Regions from separate parts of the Streptomyces sp. NBC_01485 genome, predicted to be linked through region 3. Evidence: riboswitches for the same ligand, from Rfam matches in the RefSeq annotation. Region 3 holds a riboswitch; each other region holds the start of a gene.
What was found. A riboswitch is a leader RNA that binds a small molecule or an ion and turns the genes downstream of it on or off. The one in region 3 is predicted to bind cyclic di-AMP.

Region 1 (5,600 bases), 1.9 Mb from region 3:
CGTCCTCGGTGAGGTCCTTGGGCGTGGCCGGAACGGGGGTCTCCGTCTCGCCCTTCTTGGAGCTCTCGTCGACGGTGGAGTGATAGACCTCGTTGGAGGCGCTGTCGTACCCCCACACGTTCTTGCCGTTGTGGATGACGCTGTACTCGGCCGCGTTCTCCAGCAGCGAGAGCTTCTGCTTGTCGGGGCCGTCGGCGGCGACGCGCAGGGTGTGCGTGCCGGAGGCGAGTTCGGTGAGCTTGGCGGACGGGTCGGCGGACGAACCGTCACCGCCCTGCTGTGCGGCGCCGGAAAGGAGACCGCTCTCCAGCCCGCCGAGGTCGGGCAGCCCGAGATCGGTGGTGATCTTCACCGTGCCGGACAACTGCTGTACGTCCGAAGCGGCGATCTTGTCGAGGAGTTGCTGCGCGGTGATCTTCGGCAGGTCGGGGTCGCCGGAGTCGGCGAGCGCGGGGACCAGCCCGATCGTCGCCGCCGCGACACCGATCACGGTGACCGGGACGACGTACCGCACGGCCTTGCGCCGCCCGGCGCGCAGATCCTTGGCCTCCCCGCCGTCGAACGTCCCGCCGTTCGGCTCCCCGCCGGTCATGGTGTCGTCGGTTGCCTTCGGTGCCATGTGTGCCTTACCTCCGTCGTCGGCGGCGGCCGGTCATACCGCTGAACGTCCCACCCCAAGCCGCCATTCTCACCCGAATCGGTGAGGAGTGATGTTTTCCGTGGTTCCCATCTGACCAAATCGCACACGGAAAAGCGTCAGACCGGGGAGCCAACTCCGTGTACGCCTGGGGTATGACACGAAGGCGGTGAGGCGGCATCCAACCCGTAGGGGTACCGACGAACGGGGGTTCCGACAAGCGGAGGTTCCGACGAGCGGGGGTTCGAACCCGTAGGGGTTTCCGGGTGGAGGGCGTTCCGGGGTGGAGGACGTTCCGGAGAAGGCGGTGGACGTTCCGGAGCGGAGGGGGTCAGCCGGCTCGGTGGACCACCGCGTCGCAGAGTTCCAGCAGCGCCGCCTTCGCGTCGCACTCCCGCAGCGGCGCCAGCGCGGACCGCGCGTCCTTCGCGTACCGCACGGTGTCGCGGCGGGCCTGCTCCAGCGCCGGGTGGGCCCGGAGCGCCTCCAGGGCCTCGGCGAGCCGGTCGTCGTCACTGAGGTCGGAGTCCAGCAGCTCGCACAGCGCGATGTCCTCGGGCAACGACAACCGCGCCGCCCGCTCCCGCAGCCGCAGCACGGGCAGCGTGGGAACGCCCTCGCGAAGGTCCGTGCCGGGCGTCTTGCCCGACTCGTGCGAGTCGGACGCGATGTCCAGGACGTCGTCCGCGAGCTGGAAGGCGACGCCCAGCCGCTCGCCGTACTGCGTCAGCACGTCGACGACCGTCTCGTCGGCGCCCGACATCATCGCCCCGAACCGGCAGGCCACCGCCACCAGCGAGCCCGTCTTGCCGGCGAGCACGTCGAGGTAGTGCTCGACCGGGTCGCGCCCGTCCGTCGGCCCGGCCGTCTCCAGGATCTGCCCGGTGACCAGCCGCTCGAACGCCTCCGCCTGCACCCGCACCGCCTCCGGCCCGAGGTCGGCCAGGATGTGGGAGGCGCGCGCGAAGAGGAAGTCACCCGTGAGGACGGCGACCGAGTTCCCCCAGCGTGCGTTGGCGCTGGGCACCCCGCGGCGCACGGCTGCCTCGTCCATCACGTCGTCGTGGTACAGAGTGGCCAGGTGGGTGAGCTCGACGACCACGGCCGACGGCACGATGCCCGGCGCGTACGGGTCACCGAACTGCGCCGCGAGGGCCACGAGCAGGGGCCGGAACCGCTTCCCGCCCGCCCGCACGAGATGCTGGGCGGCCTCCGTGATGAACGGGACCTCACTCTTGGTGGCCTCGAGCAAGCCTTCCTCGACAGCCGCCAATCCGGCCTGGACATCGGCTTCCAGAGCCTGGTCCCGCACGCTCAGCCCGAACGGCCCGACGACGGTCACGAGGGGTCTCCTGTCTGCTGGTGTCCACTGGCGATTACGCGGTTTGTCGATAGGTCTCTGCCACCACTCAAGTCAGCGTATCCGGTCACGTTTCGATCACCGATAGCCCCCACGGTTACAGGCCCGGCGGTATCGGATCACGCCCGTTATGTTTCTGATCAGTACGTATGAACAGATATTTATAGAGTTACCCAGAAGTAATGATTTATGTCGGTTACCGACACACCCAGCCCCTCGACGTTCCTTTCGGTACGAGTTCGGATTAATGTCCGATTTGCCACTCTTGCGAACGTCGGTGAGTTGGCTCACTCGCCACGGCGACCCGGCTCCGGCCCGCAACCCCGCCGATCCCCCGCATCCCCCGCAACCCCAAGCAAGTTGGCGCTTTGCGCACACAAAGGATCAAGCACCCCATAGGCCACAGACAGAGGTCAATAGGGTTGATCTGTGAATTCGCCACTTGTTCCGGACATGTGCCGTCGCATACGTTCCCGACCTGTCGGGCGGAACGCCGAATCCTGCCGCCGCCCGTCACCCTCCGAGAGAACCGCACGGCAGGAGCGGGGGAACCAGGTAAGTCGCCAAACCGGATGCTTCAGACATACCGGTACGGCTCGGGGTGAAGTCGCGTCCGTCAGGACGCGGCCGGGCAGCTCCCGCCCGAACCCGACAGCTCACCTCGCAGGCGCCGGAGAGGAACTTCGTCATGTCCGCTGTCGCTCAGCCGCGCCGCAACCGGCGTACCCGTCTCGTCCGCACGCTCACCGCCGCCGCCGCCGGCGCGGCCGTGCTCGCCCTCCCGATCATCGGAGCGACCAGCGCCTCCGCGGCGACCCCGACCGTCGCCACCGCGACCAGCCTCGGCTACGCCAACAACCTCGACGGCTGGATCCGCGCGTCCCTCCAGGTCATGGCGCAGCACGGGATCCCGGGGTCGTACAACGGCATCTACCGCAACGTCATCCGCGAGTCCTCGGGCAACCCCAACGCCATCAACCTCTGGGACTCCAACGCGGCCGCGGGCATCCCGTCCAAGGGCCTGCTCCAGGTGATCGACCCGACCTTCAACGCCTACCACGTCTCCGGCACGTCGTGGAACTCGTACGACCCGGTCGCGAACATCACCGCGGCCTGCAACTACGCGGCCGCCCGGTACGGCTCGATCGACAACGTCTTCGGCGCGTACTGACAGTCCCCCTTACGGGGCGTTGAGGTCAGTCTCTAGGGGTCCACGGGTACTACGGGTCCTAGAGGGTCCAACGGGGTCCTGCGGAAACAGTCTTTCGAGGACGACGGCCACGCCGTCGTCCTCGTTCGACGTCGTCACCTCGTCGGCCACCGCCTTGAGTTCGGGGTGGGCGTTGGCCATCGCGACTCCGCGCGCGGCCCAGTCGAACATCGGGATGTCGTTGGGCATGTCCCCGAAGGCGATGGTGTCCTCGGCCCGCAGGCCCAGGTGTTCGGCCGCCAGCGCCAGGCCCGTCGCCTTGGTGATCCCGCAGGGCTGCAACTCGACCGTGCCGGGACCCGACATGGTCACCGTGGCGAGCGAGCCGACCGCCGAGCGGGCCGTCGCCGCCAACTCGTCGTCGGACAGGGTGGGATGGCGCAGCAGCACCTTGCTGATCGGCTCGCACCACAGGTCGTCGCGCCGCTCGACGCGCAGGGCGGGCAGGGTCGGGTGCGGCATCCGGTAGCCCGGCTCGATGAGCGTCAGCCCGTCGACGCCGTCCTGGTCGACGGCCGCGTACAGCTGCCCCACCTCCGCCTCGATCTTGCCGAGCGCGGTCTCCGCCAGTTCCCGGTCCAGGGTGACCGACCACAGCAGACGGTCCGCGCCGGCGTCGTACAACTGCGCGCCCTGTCCGCACACCGCGAGCCCCCTGCTGTGCAGGCGGTCGAGCAGCGGTCGTACCCGCGGGGCCGGCCGGCCCGTCACCACGAGGTGGCGTGCGCCCGCGTGCGCCACCCGCGCGAGCGCGTCGAGCGACCGGTCGGAGAAGGTGTCGTCGCCGCGGAGCAGCGTTCCGTCCAGGTCGGTGGCGATGAGGGAGTACGGGGAGTACCGGGTGCGTGCGGCATATGCGGTGGGTGCGGCCATGATCAGAGAATACGGATCCCGCAGCCCCCGGGTTCGACGCGCACCGAACGACGACCGGGTGCTGCCCGGTTCTGCCAACTCCCCTTTAAAAGAAACGGCTTTCTGACGCATCGCCGGGTAGCGGACGGTTAAAGGCCTCTGCACCGGTTGGCAACAACATGCCACGCTACCTACCGCCACGCCCTGATGGAGCGGTACCGTCCAGGTGTCCAGGGGGGACTTGATCGGGGGGTCAGGTTGAGCAGTGGGCGCATTCGTGTGCTGAGGCCGGAAGACCTCGGCGAGGGGGAGAGGGAGCGGTGGCGCGCGCTGCGTGCCGCGTCGACGCTTCCGCGAAACCCCTTCATGGAACCGGAGTTCACCGACGCCGTGGGGCTCGTGCGGCCCCGCGCGCGGGTGGCGGTGGTGTACGAGGGGCGTGAGCCGGTCGGCTTCCTGCCCCATGAGCGGGGCCGGCTCGGCCAGGGCCAGGCCCTCGCGTACGGCGTCTCGGACGCGCAGGGCGCGGTGCTGGCCCCGGGTCTCGGGCTGAACGCCGCCGAACTGATGCGGGCGTGCTCGCTGTCGAGCTTCGCCTTCGACAACCTGGAGGCGGAACAAGGGCTGTTCGTCCCGCACGCGGCCGAGGAGTACACCTCCTATGTCATCGACGTCGAAAAGGGTTACGAGACCTACGAGTCGGTACTGCGCGCCCAGTCGCCGAAGTTCCTGAAGACGACGCTCGCCAAGGAGCGCAAGCTCGGCCGTCAGGTCGGGGAGCTGCGGTTCGTGTTCGACGAACGCGACCCGGCCGCGCTGCGCACGCTCATGGCGTGGAAGTCCGGGCAGTACCGCAGGACCGGCCGCCGGGACCGGTTCGCCCAGGAGTGGATCACCCGGCTCGTGGCGGCGCTCGCCGAGACGCGCGCGCCGGAGTGCGCCGGCACACTGTCCGTCCTGTACGCCGGTGAGCAGCCGATCGCCGCGCACTTCGGACTGCGTTCGTCGACCGTCCTGGCCTGCTGGTTCCCGTCGTACGAACCGGAGTTCGCGAAGTTCTCGCCCGGCCTGGTGCTGCATCTGCGGATGGCCGAGTCGGCCGCCGCCGAGGGCATCGGCCTGCTCGACCTGGGGCGGGGCGCGGCCGAGTACAAGGACTCGCTGAAGACAGGGGAGATCCCCGTGTACGAGGGGGCGTGGACCCGTCCGGGGGCGGGCGCCGCGCTCTACTGGCTCAGCCGCGAACCGTCCCGCCGCGCGCACCACTTCGTGCGCAACCGGCCGGGGCTCGCCGCGGCGGCCGCACGGACGCTGAAGGGCGCGGGCCGCCTGCGCCGGCCGTGACGGGATCGCCGGTCGGCACGGTCATGAGACAAGGGGGGTTCATGTTCCGCGCAAGAGCTGTGCAGCAGGAGACCGTACGGCGGGAGATACAGAGGTTCCTGGAGATCCGGCCGGTGCAGGTCGCCGAGCTCGACCTCGACCTCGAACTGGACGGGGGTCTGGACGGGAGTCTGGACGGGGGTGGCGTGCTCAGACCC
Region 2 (5,600 bases), 2.7 Mb from region 3:
CGCAGAAGGAGGGGCTCCCATGAACCGATCACCGTCCGCCCGCCATGTCCTGCCCGAGTTCACCGAACGCACGAGCTTCGGGCACCGGACGATGGATCCGTACTCGAAGCTGCTGGAGGAGCGGATCGTCTTTCTGGGGACGCCGGTCGACGACATCGCGGCGAACAACGTGATGGCCCAGTTCATGTACCTGGAGCACAAGGACCCGGACCGGGACATCGCGCTGTACATCAACTCCCCGGGCGGCTCGTTCAGCGCGATGACGGCCCTGTACGACACGATCCGGTACGTCACCTGCGACGTGGCGACGACCTGCCTGGGCCGGGCGGACTCGTCCGCCGCGGTGCTGCTGGCGGCGGGTGCGCCGGGCAAGCGGTTCGCGCTGCCGGGCGCGCGGATGACGATCCGCCAGCCGTCGCTGCCCGAGCCCGTCGAGGGGCAGGCCAGCGATCTCGTCATCGAGGCGGACGAGCTGTTGCGCACCCGGGCCACCCTGGAGGAGATGCTCGTACGGCACACCGGGCGCACTCCGGAGCAGGTGACCGCGGACATGGAGCGGGACAAAGTCCTCACCGCCCAGGAGGCCGTGGAGTACGGCCTGGTGGACGAGATCATCTCCAGCCGCAAGACCTCGGCCGGCGCGCCGGACGGGAGGTGAGCCGCCGATGGTGCCCGAACTGCCGCCGCTGCCCGCGCTGACCCGGGCCGAGGCCGAGCTGATCGACGGCTACCTCGACGTCGTCGACCTGCTGGGCCGGATCAACCCCGCCCACCACGGGGACACGTACCGCGGACTGCGCGCCGCCCAGGCGCTGGTGAGCAAGGCGACCGCGCTGCGCGACGCGCTGACGCTGATGCACCAGCGGGGCGAGAGCGAGCTGCACGCGCCGACGCTCGCGCGGGCGCTGCGCGTCCTCGACGGGGAGCGTCGCACGGCGCGCGTCACGGTCCCTCCGCTCTCCGACAGTTGACACGGCCCGCCTCCGGGCCGGACGGCCCGCGCCCCGCGCGTGTCGTGCGGCCCGGAGTTGAAACGGACCAGTCGAGGTACCCCCGTACGGCGTAGCGTGCGCTGCCTCCGCAGGCCGGTCGAGGTTGCGCAAAAGAGAACGATTCGGGCGGAATTATAGGCTCCGCCGCTGGTCCGGGGCCCTTTGGCGACCTTTGACGACCTTGACACCTGATCGGCCATCAGGGTGTCCACCCGAACGGGTGAGTGGTGAGTAACCCCACAAATCCCCGGTTCCATTGGGTTTTTCGGACATCGGTGAGTCAAGATCCCTGACTGACGACAAGCCCCCGCCACAAGAGGCGGGGCGGTCCGGGCGGACGCCGAGTCCTGCCGCCTCCCGGATGACCGGTCGACAGAAGTGCATCGGCAGGAGTGGAGGACCCAAGCACGACGGGTCGCCGGAACGGTCACGCCATGACCGGGCCGAGCAGCCCTTGGGGTGAAGCCGCGTCAGCGGCCGGGCAACTTCGCCAGCCCGAATCCGACAGGTCATCCTTCACAGGCGGCTGACGAAGGGTTGCGCATGACTGCGCTCAATCGTGTCCCGTCGCTCATGGTCCGGGCCGGTACGGCCTCGGCTTTCGCCATCGCCGCCGTGGGCGGCTCGGTCGTGGTCCCGGGGCTCGCCACCGACGCCGCGGCCGCCACACCGGCGACGAAGGCGCTCCAGATCGCGGCATCGAAGAAGGGTGCCCCGTACAAGTACGGAGCCACAGGGCCGAAGAGGTTCGACTGCTCAGGGCTCACGCTGTACTCGTACAAGAAGGCGGGCAAGAGCCTGCCTCGGACGGCGGCCCAGCAGTACAACAAGACGAAGCACATCTCGGCGTCCGGCCGTAAGGCGGGCGACCTGGTGTTCTTCCACTCGGGTTCGAACGTGTACCACGTCGGGATCTACGCGGGCAGCGGCAAGATCTGGCACTCGCCGAAGACCGGAGACGTGGTGAAGCTGCAGAAGATCTGGACCAAGAGCGTCTGGTACGGCCGGGTCCGCTAGGCCCGCCGAACCTCTCGCGGCGGTGCCGGCGTCCCTGACGCGCCGTCACCGCCCCGGGATCTCGCCCTCCGCGGGGGCCGCCGGGGCAGTCAGGGCTCCGGTCACCGGCTCCACGGTGGGGACCGACGTCGGAACCGCCGTCGGGACGGTCCACGGGAGTTCCACGGTGACCGTCTTGCCGCCCTCCCGGGTGGGCCGCACTCTCAGCTTGCCGCCGCACTCCGCGGTCAGCCAGCGAATGATCACCATGCCTCGGCCGTTGTCCTGCTGGACGGCGGCCGGCAGTCGTTGCGGGAAGCGCGGGTGGCTGTCGGTGACGCCGATGCGCAGATGCTCGTCACGCTCGAGGACGAGGCCCACCGTGAAGGTGGGCGACTGCCCGAAGGTGTGCTGTACGGCGTTGGTGGCGAGTTCCGAGACGATCAGCCGGACGGTGTCGGCCACCTCCGCGTCCGCCGGCAGACCCCATTCCCCGAGGGTGCCGGCCACGAAGCCGCGGGCCGTGGAGACCGAGGCGGGATCGCTCGGCAGAGTGACGGATGCTTCCAGGTGATCTGCCATGGCGACGTCGTCCCTTTCCCACGGGACCGAGGTCCGACACGGTGCGTGTGGTTCGAGTACGGTCCCGGACTGGCTGCTTCTTCGCCAGACTGCCATCACCGCACCGGTCACGGGTGGCGATCCACCAAGATATGCATATATCTGTCGCTCAATGCGGTGAACTCTGCGACGACAGAGCGTATTCGGACGGCCCGGGAGGAGTAAGGAGGAGTCCATGCAACACGGTCCCGCGGTACGCCGCCGAAAGCTGGGCGCCGAACTGCGCACGCTGCGCTCCCGGGCGGGCCTCACGAGCGGTGAGGCGGCCCGGCTGGTGGGCTGGCACCAGTCCAAGGTGAGCCGTATCGAGACCGGCACCAGTGGATCGAAACCGGCCGATGTGCGGTTACTCCTCGACGCCTACGGAGTGGCCGATCCGCATCTGCGGGAACTGATGCTGGCGCTGGCGGGCGCCGAGGGCAGCGGCGGCCGGGACCACTGGTGGCACGCCTACCGCGGGGTGCTGCCGCCCGCCTACCGGGACTTCATCAGCCTGGAGTCGCAGGCGAGCGCGATGCGCACCCTGGAGACGACCGTGGTCCCGGGCCTGTTGCAGACGCCCGAGTACGCGCGCGCGGTGACCAGGGCGGCCGTGGAGGGCATCGACGAGGCGCAGCTCGACACCCTGGTGGAGGTGCGGATGGCCCGCCAGGACGTGCTGCGCGGCCGGCCGCCGCTGGAGCTGTGCGCGGTGCTGGACGAGGCGGTGCTGCGGCGGGAGGTGGGCGGGCCCGAGGTGATGGCGCGGCAGCTCGGCCGGCTCGTGGAGGCCGCCCGGCTGCCCCAAGTGCGGCTCCAGGTGCTGCCGTTCGCCGCCGGGGCACATATCGGGATGACCGGCCCTTTCGTTATCTTCTCGTTTTCGCGCACTTCTGATCTGGACGTGGTTGTTCTAGACCACTTGATGAGTAGCCTCTATCTCGAACGGAAAGAAGACCTCCAGGCCTACACCGAGGCCTTCAACGCCCTTCGGGCGCAAGCCCTTTCGCCCGGGGACTCATCGGAATACATCGCCGCGCTGGCAGGCGGCGCATAAGGAGGCACCATGTCCGCAGCACCGCGGAACGTACCTTCCCGTACCGATCCCGACGCTCTCCCGCCGATGCGGTGGCTGCGCAGCAGCTACAGCACGGGAGCGAACAACTGCGTCGAGACCGCCCGGCCGGCCGCCGGCCCCTGGGCCGGTCTGCTCGCCGTACGCGACTCCAAGGACCCGGCCGGACCCGCCCTGCTCTTCTCCCCCGAGAGCTGGACGGGCTTCACGACCGCGTTCCACTGAGCACACCGCGCAACTGAGCACACCGCAGCAGTCGGCACGCAGTGCTCAGCGGCGACCCACGGCCGTGTCACGCCGACTCATGGTCGGGTCTCGTCGATCACCCGTACAGCGCGTTCCAGCTCGGCCCCGGAGAGGTCCGCGCGGGCGGTCAGCCTGAGGCGTGAGATGCCGTCGGGCACGGAGGGAGGACGGAAGCAGCCCACGGCCAGGCCTGCCGACCGGCAGTCCGCCGCCCACCGCACGGCCGTCTCCGGGGACGGCGCCCGCACGGAGACGACCGCGGCGTCCGGACGCACCGCTTCCAGACCCGCGGCCGTCAGCCGTGCGTACAGCTCGCCCGCCACCGCACGCGCGCGCGGCGCGCGCTGCGGCTCCGCGCGCAGCAGCCTGAGGGCGGCCAGCGCCGCGCCCGCCGCCGCCGGGGCCAGACCGGTGTCGAAGATGAACGTCCGCGCCGCGTTGACCAGGTGGTCGATCACGCGCGCGGGGCCCAGCACGGCGCCGCCCTGGCTGCCGAGCGACTTCGACAGCGTGACCGTGACGACGACGTCGTCGGCGCCCGCGAGACCCGCCGCGTACGGCGCGCCCTGTCCGCCGTCCCCGAGCACGCCGAGCCCGTGGGCGTCGTCGACGACCAGTCCGGCGCCGTACGCCCGGCAGGCGGCCGCGAGGGCGGCCAGCGGGGCGGCGTCGCCGTCGACCGAGAAGACCGTGTCGGAGACGGCCACGGCCGGGCCGTCGTGCGTGCCGAGCGCCTTGCGCACGGCGTCCGGGTCGGCGTGCCCGACGACCTGGGTGGTGCCGCGGGCCAGCCGGCAGCCGTCGATGAGCGAGGCGTGGTTGCCCGCGTCGGAGACGATCAGCGAGCCGTGCGGGGCGAGCGCGGTGACCGCGGCGAGGTTGGCCGCGTACCCGGAGGAGAAGACGAGGGCCGCCTCGAACCCGCAGCGCTCCGCGAGTTCCCGCTCCAGTTCGGCGTGCAGCTCGGTGGTGCCGGTGACGAGCCGGGAGCCGGTCGCGCCCCCGCCCCAGGTCCGGGCCGCCGCCGCGGCGCCCGCCACGACCTCGGGATGCCGGGCCAGGCCCAGGTAGTCGTTGCTCGCGAGGTCGAGGAGCGGCGAGTCGGCCGGGCGGGGCCGCAGCGTCCGTACGAGTCCGGCCCGGCGGCGCAGCTCCGCCTGCTCGTCGATCCAGCCGAACGCCATGGGTCCTCCGGGGCTTTTGGCTTTGTAGGTAGCGGACAGACACTAGCGGCCCGGCCCGCTACCCACGGTGTGGCAATACCCACACGTCGAAGCGGGTGTGTTGTGCGATCCCTACCTTGGCCCGAAGCGGGTGTGTAGGACAGGATCGGCTCTCATGGACCTGCTGAACACGCTGGTGGACAAGGGGCTTCGGCGCGAGCTGCCGACCCGCGAGGAAGCTCTGGCCGTCCTGGCCACCTCCGACGACGACGTGCTGGACGTGGTGGCCGCGGCCGGGAAGGTGCGCCGGCACTGGTTCGGGCGACGGGTGAAACTCAACTACCTCGTCAACCTCAAGTCGGGGCTGTGCCCCGAGGACTGCTCCTACTGCTCCCAGCGGCTCGGCTCCACCGCCGGGATCCTCAAGTACACCTGGCTCAAGCCCGACGAGGCCTCCCAGGCCGCCGCGGCGGGGCTCGCGGGCGGGGCCAAGCGGGTGTGCCTGGTGGCGTCCGGGCGCGGTCCGAC
Region 3 (5,600 bases):
CGTCGAGCGCGAGACCGATCTGCTCACCGGGGACGTAACCGGCCTGCTTGATCGCCTCGATGATGAGGTCGAGCGCGGCGCGGTTGGACTCCAGGTTCGGGGCGAAGCCGCCCTCGTCGCCGAGGCCGGTGGACAGGCCCTTGGTCTTCAGCACCTTCTTGAGGGTGTGGTAGATCTCGGCGCCCCAGCGCAGCGCCTCGGAGAAGGACTCCGCACCGATCGGCGCGATCATGAACTCCTGGATGTCCACGTTGGAGTCGGCGTGCGAGCCGCCGTTCAGGATGTTCATCATCGGAACGGGCAGCAGGTGCGCGTTCGGGCCGCCCAGGTAGCGGAAGAGGGGCAGGTCGCTGGCCTCGGAGGCGGCGTGCGCGACGGCGAGGGAGACGCCGAGGATGGCGTTGGCGCCGAGCGAGCCCTTGTTGTCGGTGGCGTCCAGGTCGAACATGGCCTGGTCGATCAGGCGCTGCTCGGTGGCGTCGTAGCCGACGAGCTCCGGGCCGATCTGCTCGATGACGGCGAGGACGGCCTTCTCGACACCCTTGCCGAGGTAGCGGTTCGGGTCACCGTCGCGCAGCTCGATGGCCTCGAAGGCGCCGGTGGAGGCACCGGACGGAACGGCGGCACGACCCGTGCTGCCGTCGTCGAGGCCGACCTCGACCTCGACGGTGGGGTTGCCTCGCGAGTCGAGGATTTCCCGGGCTACGACGACGTCGATGGACGGCACGAGCATCTCCTTCTTCGGATGTGACGCTGGAAGTGCGGGGCGCGCAGGCCGTGATGAGCCCTTGCAGAGCCTTGCGACTAGAGCCTAACCGCCCGAGGGACGTCGGCAGCCGACCGACCGCCCTATGGACGGACTGACCCTACCTATTGTTCCAGTCCGGAACAAAGGGGATGGCCGAGAAAGACGGACGGGACATGTCGAACAGGCGACATCGGGATATCGGCATATCGGGATATGCAGAACAGTCGGCATCTCGGAACAGGCGGCATGCCGGGCGGGCAAAGAGAAACCCCGCTCCGGTGCGTACGGGGGAACACGCACCGGAGCGGGGGCCCCGTGGGGACGGGGGGTGACCCTCACGAGGTCTTCAGTGTGCCGACCTGGGTTGTGAGGGCGCTGTGGCTTCTCTGGGAGCCGGTTGTCACTTCAGGTGGAGCTGCTGGCCCGGGAAGATGAGGTCGGCGTCGTCGACGATGTCCTTGTTCAGCTCGAACAGCTTCTGCCAGCCGCCCTCGACCTTGTGCTTCTCGGCGATGGAGCTGAGGGTGTCGCCCTTGACGACCTTGTACTCGCCGTCGCCCTTCTCGACCTTCTGGCCGGTCGGGGTGGTGACCGTCTTGGCGGCGGCCGGACGGTCGGTCGAGCGGGTGGCGCTCTGCTGCTCGGTCGAACGGGTGCCGGCGCTGCTGTCCGAGCTCTCCGAAGAGCCGGAGCTGCTGGAACCGCTGGAGCCGTTCGAGCTGCTCGACGAGGACGAGTCGGAGGAGCTGCCGCCGCTGTAGGCGGCGCCGGACAGGCCGGTGCCGCAGACCGGCCAGGCGCCCTTGCCCTGGCCCGCGAGGACCTTCTCGCCGATGGCTATCTGCTGGGACTTGCCGGCCTGGTCGGCGGTGGAGGCGTAGGCGGTGCCGCCGTACGCGGCCCAGGTGGAGGCGGAGAACTGCAGGCCGCCGTAGTAGCCGTTGCCGGTGTTGATGGACCAGTTGCCGCCGGACTCGCACTGGGCGACGGTGTCCCACTCGGAGGCGGTGGCGGCGGAGGCGTTGCCCGCCACCATCAGCGGGGCGGCGATGGCGACGCCGGTCACGCCGGCCATGGCGGCGACGCGGGTGGCTTTGGACGGACGGCGGTGCTTGCCCTTACCGGAAAACAGCATGGTGGATCCCCTCACCGACGCCTACGAGGTGAGCTGTCGGGTTCGGGCCGGTTGAGTTGCCCGGCCGCGCTCTCGCTTTCACGAGGCACGGCTTCACCCCAAGCCACTCCGGTCAACTGCCCGGTGCGGCACTTACCTTGGGTCCCCCGCTCCTGCCTACGGCGCTTGACGCGACGACTGTTCCCGGGGCGCCGCTGGCAGGATTCGGCGTTGCGACGGCCGGGGCTCGGGTTGCCGAGCGGCCTCGACCGTAGACACGCGATCGGCCGAATTCCAAAGACGATCAGGGCTTCTGAGACTCATCCCACACTTTCACCAAACCGGACATTCGGCGCGAAGCGTGACGCGAACTCCCGCTGTTTTTCTTGGGCTTTGCGCCCTATTAAACCCCTGTGTCGAGGGTCTGACCGGGGACGATGTCGCTCGGGTCGGCGCCGATGAGGTCCTGGTTCTCGGCGTAGAGGGCGCGCCACCCGCCGTCGAGGCCAAGGGAGTCGGCGATGGAGACGAGGGAGTCGCCGGCCTGGACGACGTAGGTGGCCGCGGCATGCCGACCGGTGGAGGCGGCCGCGACATCGGTGCCGTCCGCGCCGCCGGCGGGGGCGGCGGGGGCGGTGGGGGCGGTGGGGGCGGCGGGGGCGGCGGGGGCGGTGGGGGCGGTGGCGCGCTTGGTCGTGACCTTGGCGGCGGCCTCGGCAGCGGTCTCGTCGGCGGTGACGCCACGATGACGGCCGGAGCCGAGGGTGCTGGTGTCGACAAGGCTCCAAGAGCCCACATCCTGGAGCGCCTTGTCCGAGTCATCCCGATTTGGGGTGACTGTGGGCGAGCTGTCGGAACCCTGCGCGTCACCCTTGCCGACGGAGCCGCCCTCACCGGCGGAGGAAGAGGGCGAGGAAGGCGAAGGAGATGAGGGGGACGAAGGGGACCTAGATGGCGAACTCGATGAATCACCGGACGAGTCGGATGATCCGGAGGATTCGGTCGAACCGTCGTCGCCACCCGAAGAGTTCGAGGAGCCCGAGGAGTCGGACGAGTCGGATGATCCGGAGGAGCCTGACGAGCCGGATGACTCCTTGGACAGGTCGGACAATCCGGAGGATATGGACGAGTCGGACGAGTTGTCCGCCACGCCGGTGTCCACGTTCAGCGCGCCGTTCTGCTGGGTGAGCCCGGAGGTCAGCCCACAGGTGCCCCAGGCGCCGATGTTCTCGGCGGCGAGCAGCTTCTGCGCCACGGCGATCTGCTGGTTGCGGCTGGCCAGGTCGGGGCTCGCCGCGTAGTCGAGCCCGCCGTACGTCTCCCACTGCTTCTGGGTGAGGCTCAGGCCGCCGTACTCGCCGTCGCCCTTGTTGGCGCTCCACGAGCTGCCGGTCTCGCACTGCGCCACCTTGTCCCACACCGTGCCGTCGGCGGCGCTCGCGCCGGAGGCGGCGAGCAGCGGGATGGCGATGGCGGAGCCGGTCACTCCTGCCGCGACGAGGAGGGCCGGGGCCTGACGGGGGCGACGGTGACGACCGTTCCCGGAGAGCATGCGAGGGCCTTTCTCTGGACAGCGGTGACCGGCGCGACCAGTGGAACCGAGGCGTCGCGCTGACGAGTGAACGTATCGGCACACGATCACTTGTCACAAGTTAATGCCGCGCAGATCACGTGAAGATCACAAAGTTGAGGGCCGGTCACCTTCCATCCCCCGAATGGTCACACCCCGGCTGACAAGCGATCAGATGTGCGATCAGATACACACCCGTTATGGACCAGATTGCTCCGGAGTGAACTCGACCGGCAACGTCCGCAGGCCGCGCATGATGAGCCCGCCGCGCCACCTCAAGTCGGCCGGGTCCGCCGCCAGTCGGAGGTCGGGCAGCCGGGTGAGGAGGGTGGCCAGCGCGGTCTGGCCCTCCAGGCGGGCCAGCGGGGCGCCCAGGCAGTAGTGGATGCCGTGGCCGTAGCCGAGGTGCTGGTTGTCGCGGCGGGAGAGGTCGAGCGCGTCGGGGTCCGTGAAGCGGGCCGGGTCGCGGTCGGCGGCCGCCAGGACGACGAGGACGGGGTCGCCGGGCGCGATGTCCTGCCCGCCGATGGTGAGCGGCTCGGTCGCGAACCGCCAGGTGGCGAGCTCCACGGGACCGTCGTAGCGCAGGAGCTCCTCGACGCCGGTTTCGAGGAGGGTGCGGTCGCCGCCGTCCTCGGTGAGTGACCGCTGAAGGCGTTCGCGCTGCTCGGGGTGGGTGAGGAGGGCGTAGGTGCCGTTGCCGATGAGGTTGACCGTCGTCTCGAAGCCGGCGAACAGGAGGATGAAGGCCATGGCGGCGGCCTCGTTCTCGGTGAGGTGCTCGCCGTGGTCGGAGGCGCGGATGAGGCCGGAGATGAGGTCCTCGCCGGGGGCCGGGTCGGCGGGGAGCTCCGCACGCTTGCGGTGGATGAGCTCCAGCAGATAGCCGCGCATCTTCTTCACCGACCGCGCGACCCCGCCACGCGGTCCCCCGCCGTGCCGGATCATCATCCCGGCCCAGTCACGGAAGTCGTCCTGGTCCTCGCGCGGGACGCCCAGGAGGTCGCAGATCGCGTAGATGGGGAGCGGGAACGCGAAGTCGTGGATGAGGTCGGCCTCGCCCTCGGCGGCGAACCGGTCGATGAGCCGGTCCGTCAGTTCCTGGACGCGGGACTCGAACTCGGCGACGCGGCGCGGTGTGAACGCCTTGCTGACGAGCCGTCGCAACCGGGTGTGGTCCGGCGGGTCGATGTTCAGCAGATGCGTCATCAGCTCGGCCTTGCGCTCACCGGGGATGCCGGTCTTGCCCTTGGCGTGCGCGGGCTCGTCGTGGTGGGCGGGGTTCTTGGAGAGCCGCTGGTCGGCCAGGGCCTGTTTCGCGTCGGCGTAACGCGTGACCAACCAGGCCTCGACCCCGCTGGGCAGCCGGGTGCGGTGCACGGGCGCGTGCTCGCGCAGCCAGGCGTAGGCGGGGTAGGGGTCGGTGGCGAACTCCCAGGTGAAGAGGTCGGGGGCGGGCGGGGTATCGGCCGGCGCGTCAGTCGGGGGATGGGTCGGGGAGTGGGGCTGGTTGGTCACTCGTCGACGGTAGCGGGGTTCTCGCCGAGCCCCTTCGCCGCGAGGGCCTTCTTGGCGGCGGGGTGCCCCATGTCGGCGGCTTTGCGCAGCCAGAGGGCGGCTTCGGCGGGGTTGTTCTGCTTTTCGAGGAGGAGGGCCAGGCGGTAGGGGGCGTACGCGTCGCCGTTCGCGTACCCCTGCTCGTAGTCCTTGCGGGCCTGCTCCACCAGCCCCATCTTCTCCAGTACGGCGCCGTGGTGGGCGGCGTCCAGCGGGTGGCCGTCGGAGAAGTAGTTCTCGGCATCGTCCAGGGTCTGCCGTGGCTTCTGAGCGTCGTTCAGCAGACGGGCCGCCTCCTTGTCGCCCGCGGCGGTCGCACGGGCGAGCAGCACCTCGGCGACTTCGGTCTCGTGGCACAACAGGAAGAAGACAGCCGCGCTGCGGGCGACCGGCGCGTACCCCTGCACCTCTGCCTCCGCGTAGTAGTGCGACGCCCGGCTCAGGTCACCCCGCCCGAGCAGCAGATCGCCCAGCCGGTGTGCCGCGGCCATGTCGCCCCCGAGCTCGGCCTTGCGCAGCGCCTGTTCGGCCAGCGCCAAGTGGGCCTCGGCGATCAGCCTCATCTCCTGGCCTCCCGGTTTGCCCTCCGCCGCCGCCCGCAGATACGGCAG
Region 4 (5,600 bases), 660 kb from region 3:
GGCGGCGCGCCCCAGGACGGCGTGCTCAGGCACGCGCACTGGTGGCAGCGCAGGTGGGTGCGGTACGGGGCGCTCATCACGCTGCTCGCGCTGTCCGGGCTGGTCATCCTCGCGCTGGTGCGGCAGCAGACCGGCACCGAGGGTTTCCTGGTCGGCCTCGGGCTCGCGGTGCTGCCGGTGCCGCTGCTCATAGCCGCCTTCCGCTGGCTGGACCGGGTCGAACCCGGGCCCTGGCGGAACCTGGTCTTCGCCTTCGCCTGGGGTGCGTGCGCGGCGGCGCTGATCGCCATCGTCGCCAACAGCTTCGCCACCCGGTGGATAGCGACGGCGACCGCCGACCCGTCCAGCGCGGACACCCTCGGGGCGACGGTCATAGCGCCCATCGTCGAGGAGTCCGCCAAGGCCGCCGCCGTCCTCCTCGTGTTCCTGTTCCGCAGGCGGGACTTCACCGGGATCGTCGACGGCGTGGTCGTCGCCGGGGTCACCGCCACCGGCTTCGCGTTCACCGAGAACATCCTCTACCTCGGCACCGCCTTCGGCACCGACCAGCTCACCGGCGACAGCGGCATCGCCTCCGTCACCGCCGCGACGTTCTTCGTACGCGTCATCATGTCGCCGTTCGCTCACCCCCTGTTCACCGTCCTGACCGGCATCGGCTTCGGCGTCGCGGCGCTCTCCGGGGACCGTCAGCGGGTGCGGCGCGTGCTGCTGCCGCCGGCCGGGCTGCTCCTCGCGATGGGCATGCACGCGCTGTGGAACGGCTCCTCGACGTTCGGCGATTTCGGGTTCTTCGCGGTGTACGCGGCGTTCATGGTGCCCGCGTTCGGGCTGCTGACCTGGCTGGTGGTGTGGACGCGCCAACGCGAGCTGCGCACCGTACGCGAGGAACTGCCCGCCTACGCGGCCGCCGGCTGGCTCACCCCGGCCGAGCCGTTCGCGCTCGGCTCGATGCGGGCCCGGCGGCTGGCCCGCGTGTACGCAGGCCGGCACCTGGGCAAACCGGCGGCGCGGGCGGTCGCGCAGTACGAGGCGTACGCGACGTCCCTGGCGTTCCTGCGCCACCGCGGCCGACGCGGGCGGGCAGGCGCCGACTTCCTCGTCCGGGAACGGGAGTTGCTGAACGAGCTGTGGCGACGCAAGGACGTCGCCCGCCCCGCACTGGCCCACGCCGCCCGCATGACGGCCCCACCGGTCCGCGTGACCGCGCCGCCCTGGCCGGTGTACGGGGTGTACGGGTACAGCCAGGGGCAGGCGCAGATGCCGGGGCACGGTCAGGGGCAGGTGCCGGGTCAGGCGTACGGGTACGGCTACGGGTATCCCGCAGGACACGGCTACGGGTATCCCGCACAGCCGTACCCGGCCTCCAACCCCTACCAGTCGTAACCAGTCGTAGGAGAAGCCCTGGGGATCAGGCCTTAGGGGATCAGGAGCTGTCGGGGATCAGGCCGAGGCCTGGGTCAGCCTCGTGATCTCCGTCTCCGTCAGTTCCAGCTCCGCCACCGCCAGCAGCGCCGGCAGTTGCTCGACCGTCCGCGCGGACGCGATCGGCGCGGCCACCGTCGGCTGCGCGCCGAGCCACGCCAGAGCGACCGTGGCGACCTGGGCGTCGTGGGCCTGGGCGATCTCGTCGAGGGCGGTGAGGACGCGTATGCCCCGCTCGGAGTCGAGGTGCTTCGCGGCGCCCTCCGCCCGGGCGCTGTCCACCGTCGTACCGGGCCGGTACTTGCCGGTGAGGAAGCCGGAGGCGAGCGCGAAGTACGGGACGGCGGCGAGTCCGGCGCGGGAGGCGACGTCCTGGAGTGCGCCCTCGTAGGTGTCGCGGGAGACCAGGTTGTAGTGCGGCTGGAGGGCGACGTACCGGGCCAGGCCCTCGCGGTCGGAGAACTCCAGGGACTCCTGGAGGCGTTCGGGCGAGATGTTGGAGGCGGCGATGTGCCGCACCTTGCCCGCCTTCACCAGTTCGTCGAGCGCACCGATGATCTCGTCGACCGGGACCTCGGTCTTGTCGAAGTGCGTGTAGTAGAGGTCGATGTGGTCGGTGTCGAGACGGCGCAGGGAGGCGTCGGCGGCGGCCTTGATGTTGGCGGCGCTCAGGCCCTGGTACTCGGGGTGCTGGCTGACCTTGGTGGCGATGACGAGCTTGTCGCGGTTGCCGCGCGCCTTGGCCCACCTGCCGATGATGGTCTCGGACTCACCGCCGCTGTTGCCCGGCGCCCAGGCCGAGTAGGCGTCGGCGGTGTCGATGAAGTTGCCGCCGGCCGCCGCGTAGGCGTCCAGGACGGCGAAGGAGGCCGTCTCGTCGGCTGTCCAGCCGAAGACGTTGCCGCCGAGGGAGAGCGGGAAGACCTCGAGATCGGAGGAACCGAGCTTGCGAAGCGAAGACGAAGTAGTCATGCCATACGTCAACAACGGCTTCGGAGCGGCCCATTCCGCTGTTCGTACGAACAACGTGTGAACGGAGCCGCTCCCTAAGACGAGTGCGTCAGGGACTCAGGGGTTGAGGCCCACACTGCGCAGCCAGGCGCCCGGGTCGACGCCGTTGGAGCTGCCGTTCGGGTGGACCTCGAGGTGGAGGTGCGGCCCGGTCACGTTGCCCGTCGCGCCGACGCGGCCGATCACGTCACCGGTGCCGACCTGCTGGCCGACACTGACGCTGATCGAGGACTGGTGGCAGAACCAGATCTCGGTACCGTCGTCCAGCGTCAGGATGGTGCGGTAGCCGTAGGAACCGGCCCAGCCCGCCTCGGTGATGGTGCCGCTGTGGACGGCCTTGATGAGTGTGCCGGTGGGAGCGGCGAAGTCGAGGCCGGTGTGGTAGCCGGAGGACCACATGGAGCCGGACTGACCGAACGTCGAGGTGATGGTGTACGAGGAGGTCGGCAGCGTGTACTGCGTGGCGAGCTCGGCCAGGCGCGCGGTCTCGGCCTTCTCCTTGGCGGCCGCGGCGGCCTTCTCCTTGGCGGCGTCGGCCTTGGCCTTCGCCTCCTTCTCGGCCTTGGCGACGGCGTCGGCCTGAGCCTTGGCCGCGGCTGCCTCGGCGGCGGCCTTGGCCTTGGTCTCGATCTGGGTCTGCTGCGACTCGGCCTGCGCCATGATCCGGCTGCGCAGGGCCTCGCCGGCGTCGGCGGTGGCCTGGCTGCTGCTGGTGTCGTCGGTCGTCGTCTCGGAGCCAAAGCTCGCGAGGGCCGGTGCGGCGTCCTGGGCGGGCTCGTCGTCGGAGATGAGCGAGCCGACGTTCGGCAGGTCCGGCATGGAGATGGAGACCGGCGCCTTGCCGGTGTTGGCGCTGGCCATGCCGCCCGCGCTGACGGCGGCTATGACGCCGACGCCGAGGACGGTGGAGCTGCGGGCGAACCCGCCGCCGCGCTGCTTGGCGACGCGGTGCTTGCCGCGAACCGGGCGAATGGTCTCCGCGGTGGGGTTCCATTCCTCCCAGGGGCCCTCGTCGGTGCGGTGGGTGCCGTAGCCGAAGGTCTCGCCGGAAGGCTGACTGGGCACGAACGGGGCTTCTGGGGCAGGCCGGTTGGACGCCACGCGGGCGCACTCCTTTCCTTCCGTCGCCTACCGGGTTAGCTGACGGGTTCGGAGCGGGAAGGTCTCCTACGCGCGTATACCGGCCGTGGACTCAGCGAGTTCACGATGGCTTCCGCGAGATTCACCCCAAGGTGGTGGTTCCCCGGTTCCCTTGCGGGATTCGGCAGTGCGCACGGAGCCGGCTCTTGTGCCGGCTGGGACGACCGCGCTGCGTTATCGAACGTTAATAGACCTGGGGGCCGGTTTCCAAGCCGTTCTGCTTGATCAATAACATTTCCGGCCTGGACTTTCGGCCCAAGAACGGCGAAAAACGGGCGAGTTGACGACCAAGGTCAGCCGGAGCACAGTGAACGCACAGTAACCAACTGGGCACTTGCCGACGGACGGGACGGCAGACAGAGCTGCGGACATACACCGAGGGCCGGAACCCTTTCGGATTCCGGCCCTCGGCCTTCAGTAGCGGGGACAGGATTTGAACCTGCGACCTCTGGGTTATGAGCCCAGCGAGCTACCGAGCTGCTCCACCCCGCGTCGTTGTGACTCCAGTCTACGTCATTTCCGGGGCGCCAAACACCACGGTGCCCGCCACCCCCTCAGCCGCCCCCGCGGCCTCACTCCAGGCTCCTCATTCCAGGTGCCGGTTCGGAGCCTTCGCCCGTTCGGCGTAGTCCGCGAGTACGAGGACGTCGACACCCTGGGCCGACAGGAGCCCGGTGCCGTCCGCCTCCGTCACGAAGGTGTCCGGCTCACGCCAGGCGGTGACCACCCGGCGCACGCCCGCGTCGAGGATGAGACGGGCGCAGGGGGAGGGCCTGGAGGAACGGCGGGCGCAGGGTTCGAGGCTGCTGTAGACGGTGGCCGTGGACAGCCGGGGGTCGGCCGGGTCGAGCTTCGCGAGGGCCGCCTCCTCCGCGTGCACGACCGGGTCGCCGGCCTCGCGGGAGTGCCCGCGCGCCAGTTCCGTACCGTCGGCGGCCACGATCACCGCGCCGACGCTGAAGGCGGTCCGCGACGGAGGGCACTGGGCCGCGAGCTCGCAGGCGAGGGCAAGCCAGTGGCGGTCGGCCGCGACGGGGAGCGGTCCGGTGCCGGGGGCGGTGGGCTCGTAGCGGGTCAGGACGACGTCCTCGATACGCCGCGTCTCCACCAGGCGCAGGCGTCCACCCTGATACCGACCCCGATACCCGCCCTGACGGACACCCTGGGAATCACCCCGGGAATCGCCCTGATCGCCGCCCCGATCGCCGCCCTGATGGCGGGCCGGTCCGAAGAGGCGGGGCGCGTCCAGGTCGCCGACGAAGATCGGGGCGAGGACGAGCTGGAGTTCGTCGGCGAGGCCCTGCTGGAGCAGTTGGGTGTGGATGGTGCCGCCGCCCTCGACCATGAGCCGCCGCACACCGCGCACCTCATGCAGGTGTTCGAGGAGGCGGCGCCAGTCCAGTTCGGGGCCGAGCGGGACGACGTCCGCGGCGATCCCGAGCGCGCGGGCCCGCTCGGCGCCCGCCTCCGTCGTATAGACGACCTTCTCGCCGCCCGTGTGCCAGAAGTTCGCCGCGGGGTCGAGGTCGCCGGAGCCGCTGACGGTGACCTTGAGGGGGTACGCCGGCTGCCCTGCGGCGACCCGGGCGGCGCGGCGCTCCGGGGAGTTCACGAGGAGCCGGGGGTTGTCGGCGCGGATGGTGCCGGCTCCGATGAGGATGGCGTCGACGGAGGCCCTCACCTCGTCGACGCGGTCGAAGTCGGCCGGGCTGGAGAGGAGCAGGCGCTCGGGGGTGGTGTCGTCCAGGTAGCCGTCGAGGGAGACGGCGGCGGACAGCAGGACGTACGGGTAGGGGTACGGGTCGAGGTCGGGGTCGGGGTCGGGGTCGGGAGAGGCGTACGGGTGCGGCATCGGCGTGCTCCCCGGCGGAGTGGGAAAGGTGGGAGGCGGCGGTCTTGGTTCAAGTTTGAAACAAACCTACACTGGGTGCATGACGACTCGCTGGCTCACCCCCGAGGAGCAACGCGCCTGGCGCGCCTACGTCGCCGGGTACCTCCTCGTCGAGGACGCGATCGACCGGCAGCTC

Region 1: it holds a riboswitch for cyclic di-AMP, as region 3 does, so the genes downstream of both, OG352_RS25790 (transglycosylase SLT domain-containing protein) here and OG352_RS17515 (transglycosylase family protein) in region 3, are expected to answer to the same signal.
Region 2: it holds a riboswitch for cyclic di-AMP, as region 3 does, so the genes downstream of both, OG352_RS04720 (C40 family peptidase) here and OG352_RS17515 (transglycosylase family protein) in region 3, are expected to answer to the same signal.
Region 4: it holds a riboswitch for cyclic di-AMP, as region 3 does, so the genes downstream of both, OG352_RS20405 (M23 family metallopeptidase) here and OG352_RS17515 (transglycosylase family protein) in region 3, are expected to answer to the same signal.

Annotation. Positions count from the first base shown of each region.
Region 1 is NZ_CP109435.1:5,691,120-5,696,719, reverse strand. Features, by position in the region: gene OG352_RS25800 (LolA family protein) at 1-619, opposite strand, end outside; gene OG352_RS25795 (polyprenyl synthetase family protein) at 969-1,979, opposite strand; cyclic di-AMP (ydaO/yuaA leader) riboswitch at 2,479-2,682, shown strand; gene OG352_RS25790 (transglycosylase SLT domain-containing protein) at 2,686-3,168, shown strand; gene OG352_RS25785 (HAD family hydrolase) at 3,178-4,080, opposite strand; gene OG352_RS25780 (GNAT family N-acetyltransferase) at 4,339-5,403, shown strand; gene OG352_RS25775 (glycosyltransferase) at 5,445-5,600, shown strand, end outside.
Region 2 is NZ_CP109435.1:1,139,654-1,145,253, forward strand. Features, by position in the region: gene OG352_RS04710 (ATP-dependent Clp protease proteolytic subunit) at 20-658, shown strand; gene OG352_RS04715 (hypothetical protein) at 666-971, shown strand; cyclic di-AMP (ydaO/yuaA leader) riboswitch at 1,362-1,532, shown strand; gene OG352_RS04720 (C40 family peptidase) at 1,536-2,009, shown strand; gene OG352_RS04725 (ATP-binding protein) at 2,055-2,570, opposite strand; gene OG352_RS04730 (helix-turn-helix domain-containing protein) at 2,785-3,645, shown strand; gene OG352_RS04735 (DUF397 domain-containing protein) at 3,655-3,888, shown strand; gene OG352_RS04740 (8-amino-7-oxononanoate synthase) at 3,966-5,093, opposite strand; gene bioB (biotin synthase BioB) at 5,248-5,600, shown strand, end outside.
Region 3 is NZ_CP109435.1:3,824,570-3,830,169, forward strand. Features, by position in the region: gene eno (phosphopyruvate hydratase) at 1-727, opposite strand, end outside; gene OG352_RS17515 (transglycosylase family protein) at 1,149-1,883, opposite strand; cyclic di-AMP (ydaO/yuaA leader) riboswitch at 1,887-2,057, opposite strand; gene OG352_RS17520 (transglycosylase family protein) at 2,266-3,414, opposite strand; gene OG352_RS17525 (cytochrome P450 family protein) at 3,631-4,950, opposite strand; gene OG352_RS17530 (tetratricopeptide repeat protein) at 4,947-5,600, opposite strand, start outside.
Region 4 is NZ_CP109435.1:4,486,313-4,491,912, forward strand. Features, by position in the region: gene OG352_RS20395 (PrsW family intramembrane metalloprotease) at 1-1,383, shown strand, start outside; gene OG352_RS20400 (aldo/keto reductase) at 1,441-2,394, opposite strand; gene OG352_RS20405 (M23 family metallopeptidase) at 2,491-3,534, opposite strand; cyclic di-AMP (ydaO/yuaA leader) riboswitch at 3,544-3,710, opposite strand; tRNA gene OG352_RS20410 (tRNA-Met) at 3,992-4,065, opposite strand; gene OG352_RS20415 (dihydrofolate reductase family protein) at 4,160-5,425, opposite strand; gene OG352_RS20420 (MarR family winged helix-turn-helix transcriptional regulator) at 5,505-5,600, shown strand, end outside.